3 regions of the Lactobacillus johnsonii genome follow, and region 1 is predicted to be linked to each of the others. Evidence: predicted binding sites of a transcription regulator. Region 1 holds the regulator's gene; each other region holds the start of a gene.

Region 1 (4,290 bases):
AAATGCTTCTAACCAATCTAAAGTATCTAAGTCAAGATAGTTAGTAGGTTCGTCTAGCAAGAGAACTGGTGGCTTTTGCAACAGTAATTTCACAAAAGCAAGGCGTGTTTTTTCACCACCAGAAAGAGTTCCAATGACTTTCTGCCAGGTATTTTCTTTAAAATTGAAACCATTAAGAATACTCTTAATTTCAGCTTGATAAGTAAAGCCGCCTTCTTGTTCAAAGTCGTATGCAAGCTGGTCATAGCGCTTGAGCAGGTCTTCATCTTCAGGATGTTCAGCAATTTGTTCCTGCATTTTGGTAATGCGTTTATTTTTTTCAATTAAATTATCAAACACAGTAAGCATTTCATCCCAGATAGTCTTGTTTTCATCAAGGGCATTTTCCTGGGCAATGTAGCCGACTTTTAATCCCTTATTAATGGTAAATTGGCCGCTAGTTGGTTCTTGCTGACCAGTCATAATCTTTAATAAGGTAGTTTTTCCAGCTCCGTTAGGACCAACCAGACCAATTCTGGCATTATCAGGAACAGAAAAAGAAATGTTACTGAAAATAGTATTGCCTCCAAAACGTTGTTCGAGGTCTTGAGCTTGTGCAATAATCATAATAATTTTCTCCTAGAGCTTATTTTAACATAGCAAATGTTTTAAATTTTATGAAAATATTATCTTCGCAAATTGCAATAATAAATTGAACACTTTTAGTTAAGCTGCTTGATAGATTAGATCTAATTCTCTTTCAAAGATTTCATCTGGTGTATGATAGGCCAGTATCTTTCTTGGCAAAGAATTGCACCAGGTTTCAATATTAATGATGTCTTGTAAAGAATAGTTAGCTATTGCTTCTCCCTTAGGAATGAATCTGCGAATAAGACCATTGTGTCTTTCAACTGTTCCCTTATCACAAGAAGTGTAAGGATGGGCACATAGTAAACCAGTGTATTGGATACTTTTTCTAGGTTGGAAAGATCTGCAAACTCTGAGCCATTATCAGTGGTAATGGTTTTAAAAATATCATTCCAATGTTCGCTGTATTGCCTTTGGAGTTCTTTAAAGGCCTGCATGACACTGACAGAAGTCTTGTCAGGAATACGAAGAATTAAAAACTCACGACTCATACGCTCAGATAAGGTTAGCAGTACCTCATCATCTTTGCTCTTATGTCCGAGAACTAAATCGCATTCCCAATGACCGAATTCATTACGTTTATTGATCTCTTTAGGACGTTCTTCAATGCTTCTGCCAAGTTTTTTCTTATTTTTGCGAATACGATGAAGCTTAGTATTGCGTTTAAGCTTCTCTGGCAAGTCGTAATTATAAATTCCTAATAAGCCTTGATCAACGTAATTATAAAGAGTTTTGGTGCAGACAACATCGCTGCTAGCGAATTCGCCAACAGCAGTAGCACGATTACTGCACACATCAAGCGACCAGCCATCTTTAAAAAAATGCTTGTGGACATAGCGCATGAATTGAGCTTTCCTGAGAAAGTCTGATTTGCGCCCACAATTTTTACGATGAGCTTTATATGCATCATGCCCTTGAGTAGCCTTATATTTTTTGACTTTACCATGATACAGTTTTACAGTGCCACGCTTAACCTCATAGCTGATAGTAGAAGGAGAACAGTTAAGTTCACGGGCAATTGCACGCAAAGAATAGCCATCTTTCAAACGCAATTGAATAATAACTCGCTCTTCAAATGATAAATGCTTGCCTTTAACGTGCTGGTTCATGGTAGAATGTAAAGAGTCCATTTTGACCTCCAATAGAAAGTTTTTGTGGTTATTAACATTCTATCAAACAGGTCCGAATGGACTTTTTATTTTTTATCAAGTGTTCAATTTAATTTTACAATCAGCGAAAATATTATCTTTGTGAAAATTGTTTCTTGATTTATCCTTGAAGAATGCCTATTATTAGTTTGATTAGTAAATATTTCACATTTTTATTTTATGAAAGAAAGAGGCCTCTCATGGATGAAATTAAGATTCCTAAGGCTACCGCTAGACGCTTGCCACTTTATTACCGCTATTTGATATTTTTGAATGATGAAGGAAAAGAAAAAGTATCTTCAACTGAACTTGCTGAAGCTGTTCAGGTAGACAGTGCTTCAATTCGTCGAGACTTTTCTTATTTTGGTGCTTTAGGTAAGCGTGGATACGGTTATGACGTTAAGAACTTACTTAATTTCTTTAAAAAGATTTTAAATCAAGATACCTTGACCAATGTTGCCTTGGTTGGTGTTGGTAACATGGGTCATGCGCTTTTAAATTATAACTTTAAGCGTACTAATAATATCAGAATTAGTGCCGCTTTTGACATTAATCCTGAAATTACTGGGACAATTATGTCAGGTGTGCCCGTTTATGACATGAGTGAGATGAAGAAGCAATTGCGTGAACAACAGATTACCATTGCTATTCTCTGTGTTCCCCAAACTGCCGCCCAAAAGACAGCTAATGAAATGTTTGATGCTGGAATTAAGGGAATTATGAACTTCACGCCGCTTCGTTTATCTGCTCCATCTAGTGTTCGGGTTCAAAATGTTGACTTAGCAACTGAACTGCAAACTTTAATTTACTTTTTGGACTCAGATAAAGATAAGAACAAAAAATAATTTACTATAATATAGTCCTTTTGCACAAGTTTAGGTAGGCTTGTGTATTTTTTATGCGCTTTTATTTGTAATTAAAGAGAAAATAATTTTAAGATAGATGAGCGTAGAAAAATTAATGAGATAGAAATCAGGTAGATAAAATGATTAAAAAACTTGCAGTATACTGTGGTGCCAGGGCTGGTAATCGTCCTGAATACATTAAGGCTGCCTATAATTTTGGTAAGAAAATGGCCGACCACCAAATTGAATTAGTTTATGGTGGCGGAAAGTTCGGCTTAATGCGGGCAGTTGCAGACGGTGTTTTAGAAAATGGTGGTATCGTCCACGGCATTATTACTGAAGAATTAAAAGATCGCGGAGCTTCTTATGATAAAGTACAGGATTTCCGTGTGGTTCCCAATATGGATAAGCGAAAAGATACCATGATGAATCTAGCAGATGGAATGGTAGCTTTACCTGGAAGTATTGGAACTTTAGAAGAAATAAGTCAGGCTATTTCTTGGACTGCAATTGGTGACAATACTAAGCCCGTAGCTTTTTATAATTATGAAGGTTTCTATGATTATTTAGATAAACTCCTTAAGCGGATGAATCAAGATGATTTTTTAGAGAATATCTATTTAGACGCAATTTATTTTGGAACTGATTTTGATAAAATTCTACAGTTTATGGAAGACTATCAAGCACCTGCTTATCGGAAGTATTAATAAAAGATCGACTAAAGTAGAGAAAAAGTATGAAATTAAGACTGTTTTAGGCGCTCAAGTAGAAGATATTATTGAAAAAGATGCACCAGATTGCATTTTAATTGGACCGCAAATTAAATACATGGAAGATCAACTTAAGGCGGATGCAAATAAGCACGATATACCCTTAGAAGCAATTGGGATGCAAGATTATGGCACAATGAATGGTAAAAATGTAATTGCCCAAGCTGAGCGATTACTAGGATAAAAACTGGTAGAAGTATGAAACAAAATCCCTCTCTTGATTCATACTTCTTTTTTTGACCACTTAGAACTATAAAATGACCGCTTAGTTAACTTCACTAGATTTTAATCTTACATTCATGTTTAATATAATTATCGAAAATGAAACAAGGAAGTGAGAATTGTGAAAGTTAAGCTTGAACTTGATCCGGATCAGAAGGAAACAGAAATAACCATTCATGCTGGTCAGTTAACACCTGAAATAGAAAGAATTTATCAACAACTTCAAATGGATTCAGATCATCCTGACCAAATTGAAGGAATGATGGACAACACTTCCTACTATTTAAGTATTAATGATATTTTGTTTTTTGAAACAGATGCTAAGCAAGTAATGGCGCACACGACTAGGAATGCATATTTTGTTAAATATAAATTATATGAATTAGAAAACTTATTAGGTGGACAGTTCATGCGAATATCAAAATCGACAATTTTAAATTTAGATCAGATTTATGCTATTACTAAATCGATCTCTAATTGTCAGATTAAATTTCATGATTCATATAAGACAGTCTATGTTTCTAGACGATATTATCGAGATTTAAATGATAGATTAAAAGAGAGAAGGGCATTATCATGAGAAAGGCCAGTTTTGGAAGGATTCTTTGGGGCTTAGGCCTGCTTGCAGCAGCAGCGTTTTTAGTGTTAGACCAGTTGCATTTAATTCCAGTAGAGTTA
Region 2 (4,290 bases), 530 kb from region 1:
AAATATAAAATAATAGGTACAAAAATAAGAAAATTGGTTTAAAAGCCGAACAATATTTCCAAGGAAATAGAATATTTTATAATTTAGAAGTTGACTTTAACCTTACGTCAATTGATATCTTAAAGCTGGGAGGTGAAAGTAATGTCAGAGAGATATACCATCGGAGAAGCAGCAAAGAAATTACAAGTGAGTACACGGACTTTAAGGTTTTATGAGGAAAAAGATCTAGTGAGGCCAGCTTATACTGAAGAAAATGGCTATCGTTTTTATGAAAAAGATCAGATAAGACAACTTGAATTAATTCTTTTTCTAAAAGAATTGGGATTTTCATTGAAGCAGATAAAAATGCTCATTCAAGATGAGCATGGGAATCAGTCAGTGGAGTTATTGCTTAAAGAACAATACCAGGAGAATCAGCGGAAAATTGAGGAGATAAGTAAGAAACAAGCACAAATAAAACATTTGCAAAAAATAAAGTTGTCGCGTGCTGTATTAACCAATCACTCTGGCATTACAGATATTACGAGAAAAGAAAATAGACTTTCAGCTTTAAGAGATAAGATGTTAGTTTTTGGAGGGCTTTTGTCAATAATTGAAATATTAGGGATCGGCATAGCATTTTATTTATATCATCTAAACCAGATAACTAGCTTTGTAATTGAAGTTCTTGCACTAGTAGTTATTATTTTTATGATGGCATTGGGATTGTCGCGATATTACTATGACCATGTTGAATATGTTTGTCCTAATTGCGGAGATGTATTTATTCCATCGTTCCTGGCATTTAATTTAGCCCCGCATACGCCTAAGTTTAGAAAATTGACTTGTCCAAAATGCGGTAAAAGATCTTATTGTTTGGAAATTAGTAGAGAGTAAAAACAATATTTAAAATTGACAGAAAATTTTTTGATTAACCAAAAAAGCCCGTGCATCAGCACGAGCTTTTCTCTTGAGTTTCAATCTATTTAAAATTCAATACCCATAAGAAGATGATAAATACTACAAACAGTACCCACATCATTGGGCTAACTTCTTTACCACGCTTTGCAGAAACCATACAAATTGGGTAAGTAATCATTCCTAATGCCAAACCGTCGGAAATTGAGTAAGTAAGAGGCATACCAAGTAAGATTAAAAATGCAGGTACGGCAATTTCTAACTTGTTCCAGTGAATATGTGCGGTATTTTGTGCCATTAAAACTCCGACGATAATTAACGCAGGAGCAGTTACTTGTGTAGTAAAGACACCAAGTAGTGGACTAAAAATCATTGAGATCAAGAAGAAAATGGCTACAAAGACAGCAGTTAAACCAGAACGACCACCAACAGCAATACCAGCACTTGATTCAACAAAGGCACCAACTGGTGAAGTACCGAAGATTGAACCAAACATCATAGCAGTTGAGTCAGCAGCTAATGCTTTACCGACACGTGGCATTTTATTATTTTTCATAAAGCCAGCTTGTTGAGCAAGACCGATTAAAGTACCGGCAGTATCAAAGAATGTAACAAGTAAGAAAGTTAAAACAACAACCCACATCTGCAAAGAGTTAATATCTTTAACGTGGAAGATTGCTTGACCAAAAGTTGGAGCTAAGCTTGGTGCTAAAGAGATAAACTTATGAGGAACGGCAATTTGACCGGTACAAATTCCAAAGATTGATGCGGCAATCATTCCAATAAAAATAGCACCTGGAACGCCTAAGATCATCAAGATTACCGTAACAATTAAACCAAAAATAGTAATCCAAACGAGTGGATTATGAAGTGATCCTAAACCAACTAAAGTTGATTTATTAGCAACGATTAAGCCACCGTTTTGTAATCCAAGAAAGGCGATAAATAAACCAATACCAGAAGAAATGGCAAATTTTAAGTCTGAAGGAATTGAATCAATAATCTTTTCTCTTAGCTTAAATAAGGTAATTAAAATAAAGATAATTGATGCAACAAAAACACTGGCCAAAGCAGTTTCCCAGGATACTTTCATGCCAATACATACTGTGTAAGCAAAGAACGCGTTAATACCTAAGGCAGGTGCTTCACCGATCGGGTAGTTGGCAACAATTCCCATGATTGCTGTACCAAGAGCAGCTGCTAAAGCAGTAGCGGTAAAGACAGCGCCGGTATTCATTCCACTAGCACCAAGAACGCTAGGGTTAACGAAAAGAATATATGACATACTAATAAAAGTAGTTAACCCAGCAATAAATTCAGTTCTAACATTAGTTCCTAACTTTTCTAAATGAAAGTAGTTTTTTATAAAATTCATTTTGTCCTCCAGACATAATGTTCGTTTTTAAGCTTTAAATAAGCAACTTTTATAGTGTAGCATTCCCATAAATAAATGTAAACGCGAATTTTAGCGATGAAAGGTTGTAAAAACTTTCTGAAAGTAAATCTTATAAGAGATAGTGAATTATTTCGTAAGGGCTATTAGTTACTCATTTAAAAAAATAGTCTTAAAATTAAAGTGTAAAGAAACATGCGTTATAAAATTTGGAGGAATGTACGATGACAACTTACTATAAGGGCTTTCCACAAAGTACAAGAGAAGAAAAGTTACATATGGTTAACTTAGATGAACTGGAAAATGAGGCAAAATATGTGATGCCAGAAGCTGCTTATTACTATGTAGCTAGTGGTGCTGAAAATGAATGGACTTGGCGAAATAACACTCAAGCATTTAATCATTTTCAAATAGTTCCTCGAGCTTTGACTGGAATGCAAAACCCTGAACTTAATACTGAGTTTTTAGGGATGAAGTTAAAGACCCCGGTTATGATTTGTCCAATTGCATGCCACGGTATTGCAAACGCTGAAGCAGAAATTGATACTGCAAAAGGTGCAAAAGCTGCTGGGGCCTTATTTGCGATGAGTACCTATGCAAATAAGAGTGTACAAGAAGTACAAAGTGCAGTAGGGGATTCTCCTAGATTTATGCAACTATATTTAAGCAAAAACTGGGACTTTAATAAGATGGTAATTGAAGAATCAGTTAAAGCAGGTTTTACGGGATTTTTCCTAACAGTAGATGCTTTAGTTAGTGGCTATCGTGAAGCTAACTTACGAACTAACTTTACTTATCCGGTACCGTTGGCTTTCTTTAATGAATGGAACGGTGGAAAGGGTGAAGGACAAAGCGTTGCACAAATGTATGCTTCATCGGCTCAAAATATTGGACCAGATGATATTCGTAAAATAAAGGAAATTGCTGATGTTCCTGTAATTGTTAAAGGAGTTGAATGTGCTGAAGATGCTATGCTTGCTATTGGGGCTGGAGCAGATGGGATCGTAGTTTCTAATCATGGCGGACGTGAAGTAGATGGCGCTCCTGCGACGATTGATGTTTTACCTGAAATTGCTAAGGCAGTAAGAAGCTCAAATCATCGTGTTCCAATTATTCTTGATGGCGGCGTTCGTCGCGGCTCTCATGTCTTTAAAGCATTAGCATTAGGTGCAGACTTAGTCGGTATTGGCCGCCCATTCTTATATGGCTTAGCACTTGGTGGTGCACAAGGTGTTCAATCAGTTATTGAGCAATTAAATAAGGAATTATTGATTGATATGCAATTAACCGGCTGTAAGACAATTGAAGATATTAAACATGCTAAGATTGATCATATTAATTACAGTGCTGACTGGGGCATTTCTTCAACGAGCAGAAGTGTGATGAAACCATATCCTGTTACTAAGGAAAATCAGTTAACAGGTGAAGCAGCTGATGCTGTAAGTGGTGCATCAAGACATTGATTGTTAGGATTAAAAAATAAAAACTGCGATCCATATTGGACCGCAGTTTTGCTTTATTTAACTAAATTAGGTTTCCAGTCGTCTTCAAGTTTACCCATTTCTTTGAGCTTAGCCACAATTTGATTTAGGACTTCTTGACGATCTTCTTCACTTGCCATGAAATCAAGTTTATCACCATCAATAGTCATTTTTGGTGAATAGTCATACTTCTCATACCAAGGTTTGTAATAACGAAGTAGACGCTTGTAGTAATCTTCTAGAGTCGGATCATAACTCAATTGTTCATAGTTACGACCACGTTTTTGAATTCTCTTGAGCATTGTATCATATGAGACATCGATATGAACCAGGAGATCAGGATTCTTCTTAGGCATCCGATCTAGTTCACTCATCATATTGTGCAAGAGCTCATAGTAAGTATCGACTTCTTCTGGAGTAGCACGCCCAATATCTGCATTCATTTGGAAGAAAAGAGCATCTTCGTAGATAGAACGGTCAAGTACATTATTATCATCAGTTAAGGCTGACTTAATACTC
Region 3 (4,290 bases), 820 kb from region 1:
GTAGGAAATTTGAGAGGAGCTGTCCTTAGTACGAGAGGACCGGGATGGACATACCGCTGGTGTACCAGTTGTCTTGCCAAAGGCATCGCTGGGTAGCTATGTATGGAAGGGATAAGCGCTGAAAGCATCTAAGTGCGAAGCCCCCCTCAAGATGAGATTTCCGATGCGAAAGCAGTAAGACACCTTAAAGACGATGAGGTAGATAGGCTAGGAGTGGAAGCATAGCGATATGTGGAGCGGACTAGTACTAATCAGTCGAGCACTTGACCAAAGCTCAAAGGTTTAAAGGCTAGAGATTATATTCAGTTTTGAGTGTAAAAGCTCAGAAAGAGTACGGTGGCGATGGCAAGAAGGATACACCTGTTCCCATGCCGAACACAGAAGTTAAGCTTCTTAACGCCGAGAGTAGTTGGTGGGAAACTGCCTGCGAGGGTAGGCAGTCGCCGTGCTCTTTTTTAATATTCCGGCTTAGCTCAGTTGGTAGAGCACCTGACTGTTAATCAGGTTGTCGTCAGTTCGAGTCTGACAGCCGGAGTAAAGTGATGAGTTAAAGGAAGAATGAAGAATTATCTTTGTTCTTCCTTTTTTGTATAGTTATTATTTTTCATGAAAAAATCCTCTAGTTTTCTTAACTAGAGGATTTAATATTAATTACTTTTTTTCTGTATAAAGTGAGTTAGACATACTAAAACTGTAAAAATTATTCCTGCACTTATCATTGGAATTCGATAATTTGGAAATATTAGTAACACAATAATCATTGCTATAAAAAATATTAGTACTGCTATATCTGATATTGGATATAACGGCATTCTAAATGTTGGAAGTTCATTCTTTGGTGTCTTTTTACGGTAAGTCATATGAGTCACGATCATAATTGACCAAATTAATAAAAACATACTCGTTGCAGTGGCAGAAATAAAGGTAAAAGCATCCTTTAAAAAGAGATTTAAAAGAGGTGCTAATGCAATTAAAACTGTTGAGAATACTAAAGCATTTTTAGGTAATTGTCGATGATCCAACTTACCTAAATGCTTACTGATTTTGTTTTTACCATTGTAATTTATTGAAAATAATAGACGGCCCGCACTATAGATAAAGCTATTAGTTGATGAAATGGCTGCACTTATAACAACAAAGTTAATTATTGAACCTGCATTTTTAATTCCTGTTGCACCTAATGCTTGAACGAATGGTGAACTTGAAGTTGAAACCTTTGTCCAAGGAATTGCTAATAAGATACTTAGAATTGCAAGCACATAAAATAAAATAATTCGAACAGGCAGTTGGTCAATAGCCCGTGTAATAGTTTTCTTTGGTTCTTTTGCTTCAGCAGCAGTTAAACCAATTAACTCAACACCGATGAAACTAAAGATTACCATTTGAAAACCTAATAAAAAACCTTTAGGACCTTTGGCGAAAATACCGCCATCAATCATCATGTTATTCCAGCTAACATGCCCATACTTTGTTGAAGAATTTGTAATTAATAGGTAGAAGACAAGAATAACAAATGCAATAATTGTTACAATTTTAATAATTGCAAAACTAAATTCTAAGTTTCCAAATACCCGTGCTGAAATTAGATTAATACCTAATAGTACTAATAAAGTAATTAATCCGGGAATCCAACTTTGCAGGTTGGGCCACCAATATTGAAAATAAATTCCTAGGGCAGTAATTTCTGCCATAGCGAGAGTCAACCAACTGAACCAATATAAATATCCTGTTGTTGTTCCAATACTTTTTCCTAAGTATTCTGAAATAAAATCAATATAGGTATTTTTCTTAATATCTGAAAGTATCAGTTCTCCGAGTGCTCTCATTAACAGAAAAAGAAAGAATCCAACTAAGCAATAGATGAAAATTACTGCAGGACCAGCTAGCTCAATACTATTTCCAACTCCTAGAAATAGTCCTGTTCCAATTGTTCCCCCTAATGCAATTAGTTGAATATGGGCATTTGTCAAACTCCGTTTCATAGTTTTAACCTCAGATGATTCTGAGCTATTTTTTGACATTAAAATATAAAACTCCTTTCATAGTTTATTAAAATTTTAACATAAAAATCTATAATAACTGATAAAACGTATAGTGTTTAAGATTTTTTATAAGATTATGAATAAAAAAATTACTTGATATTTTTGTGAAATATTTTTCAATATTATAAAAAATGTAACCGATAACATTATTGAAAGCACTTATTTCTTACTTTTTATCATATTGTGAATTTGTAAAAAGATGCACAAAGTCATTTACAAGTGTTGGATATAAGGACTATACTGTCATTGTTCAAAAAAATATGCCTAGATTTCCGAGTAGGAGGCCCAATTAAATGGTGCAAGATAAAAAGGCGACAAAAGAAGAAAAAGCAATTGATGTAAATAAAATGATTGATGGCTATGTAGAAAAAGCCCATGTTGCTTTAGATGAGATGGCCAATTTTGATCAAGAACAAGTTGATAAAATTTGTGAAGCTATCGCAAGTGCAGGGGAACAGAATAGTTATTTACTTGCAAAAATGGCTGTTGAAGAAACTGGTCGTGGAGTAGTAGAAGATAAGACTATTAAAAATATGTTTGCCAGTGAAAACATTTGGAATAGTCTTCGTCATGAAAAAACTGTTGGTGTTATTGAAGAAGATAAAGAAAAACAATTAGTTAAAATTGCAGAACCTAAAGGCGTAATTGCTGGAGTAACTCCCGTTACTAACCCAACCTCAACTGTAATTTTTAAAGCTATGCTTGCTTTAAAAACTAGAAATGCTATTATTTTTGGCTTCCACCCACAAGCACAAAAGAGTTGTGTAAAAACTGGTGAAATTATTCGAGAAGCAGCAATTAAAGCTGGTGCTCCTAAAGACGCAATTCAATGGATTGAATATCCAAGTCTTGAAGCAACTAGTACATTAATGAATCATCCAAATGTTCAAACAATTTTAGCTACTGGTGGTCCTGGAATGGTTAAGGCTGCTTATTCATCTGGTAAGCCTGCAATCGGTGTTGGTCCAGGTAATGGTCCCTCATATATTGAAAAGACCGCCAATATTCCAGAATCCGTTTACGATATTGTTCTCTCCAAGACTTTTGATAATGGTATGATTTGTTCCTCCGAAAATTCTGTAGTAGTTGATGAGGATATCTATAACGAAGTAAAAGATGAATTTAAGTCTTGGAATTGTTATTTCTTAAAACCAGATGAAATTAAGAAGTTCGAAGAAAAATTCATTGATCCTAAGAGAGGAACTGTTGCTGGTCCAGTTGCTGGTCGTTCGGCTTATCAAATTGCAAAATTATGTGGAGTAGATGTACCAGAAGATACTAAGGTAATTATTGCCGAATACAAGGGTGTGGGTAAAAAGTATCCTTTATCTGCTGAAAAGCTTTCTCCTGTATTTACCATGTATAAAGCTAAGGGTCATGAAGATGCCTATAAGATTTGTACCGACCTTCTAAATTATGGTGGACGCGGCCATACTGCGGGGGTTCATTCTCAAGATGAAAAAGTAATTGATGAGTTTTCAATGAAAATGGATGCATGCCGTATTTTGGTTAACTCTCCAGCTTCAGTTGGTGGTGTTGGTGACTTGTACAACAATATGCTTCCTTCCCTTACTTTAGGGACCGGTTCATATGGTGCTAATACTTTTTCACATAATATTGGTGCTAGAGACCTGCTTAACATTAAGACAGTTGCAAAACGTCGTGATAATATGCAATGGATCAAGGTTCCAAAGAAGACATATTTTGAACATAATGCAGCAAATTATTTAAAGCACATGCCTGATGTTGAAAGATTCTTCATTGTGACTGATGAAGGTGTAGCCAGCAAATACATTAATGAAATTACTGATATTATTAGTCAACGTCGTGGTAAAAAGAGCTATGAAGTCTTTCAAGCAGTAACTAAGGATCCGGATACTGATATAATTGCTGACGGTGTTCACCGAATGAATATCTTTAAGCCGGATGTCGTGATTGCTATTGGTGGTGGATCTGTAATGGATGCTGCTAAGGCAATGCGATTATTCTACGAAAATCCAGATATGAGTTTTGAAGATGCTTATTCAAAATTTTTAGATATTAGAAAAAGAACAGTAAGATTTCCAAAATATAATGCTATCCAATTAGTATGTATTCCAACTACTTCAGGAACTGGTTCAGAAGTATCACCATTTTCAATTATTAAAGATGCAAAGACCGGAATTAAACACACTCTTTGTGATTATTCTTTAAATCCTGATGTTGCCATTGTTGACGATCAATTTGTAGAAACTATGCCAAAGGAATT

The links. Region 1 encodes Rex, which represses fermentation and respiration genes when NADH is low (regulators of the CRP and FNR family bind a similar motif). Its sites were predicted from a motif close to TTGTGAANTANTTCACAA; they were not measured.
Region 2: a site for Rex is predicted at 2,413-2,430, ahead of H0I41_RS09145 (alpha-hydroxy-acid oxidizing protein). Genes of this name have one in related genera too.
Region 3: a site for Rex is predicted at 2,145-2,162, ahead of adhE (bifunctional acetaldehyde-CoA/alcohol dehydrogenase). Genes of this name have one in related genera too.

What each region holds. Positions count from the first base shown of each region.
Region 1 covers NZ_CP059055.1:473,850-478,139, forward strand. The annotation lists gene H0I41_RS02220 (ABC-F family ATP-binding cassette domain-containing protein) at 1-606, opposite strand, end outside; partial or broken gene H0I41_RS02225 (IS30-like element ISLjo1 family transposase) at 706-1,757, opposite strand; gene H0I41_RS02230 (redox-sensing transcriptional repressor Rex) at 1,976-2,620, shown strand; gene H0I41_RS02235 (LOG family protein) at 2,761-3,327, shown strand; gene H0I41_RS02240 (PTS sugar transporter subunit IIB) at 3,269-3,574, shown strand; gene H0I41_RS02245 (LytTR family DNA-binding domain-containing protein) at 3,734-4,192, shown strand; gene H0I41_RS02250 (LiaF transmembrane domain-containing protein) at 4,189-4,290, shown strand, end outside.
Region 2 covers NZ_CP059055.1:1,896,885-1,901,174, reverse strand. The annotation lists gene H0I41_RS09155 (MerR family transcriptional regulator) at 142-876, shown strand; gene H0I41_RS09150 (NCS2 family permease) at 962-2,272, opposite strand; gene H0I41_RS09145 (alpha-hydroxy-acid oxidizing protein) at 2,515-3,753, shown strand; gene H0I41_RS09140 (deoxynucleoside kinase) at 3,807-4,290, opposite strand, start outside.
Region 3 covers NZ_CP059055.1:1,607,223-1,611,512, reverse strand. The annotation lists rRNA gene H0I41_RS07670 (23S ribosomal RNA) at 1-271, shown strand, start outside; rRNA gene rrf (5S ribosomal RNA) at 333-449, shown strand; tRNA gene H0I41_RS07660 (tRNA-Asn) at 463-535, shown strand; gene H0I41_RS07655 (amino acid permease) at 648-2,021, opposite strand; gene adhE (bifunctional acetaldehyde-CoA/alcohol dehydrogenase) at 2,336-4,290, shown strand, end outside.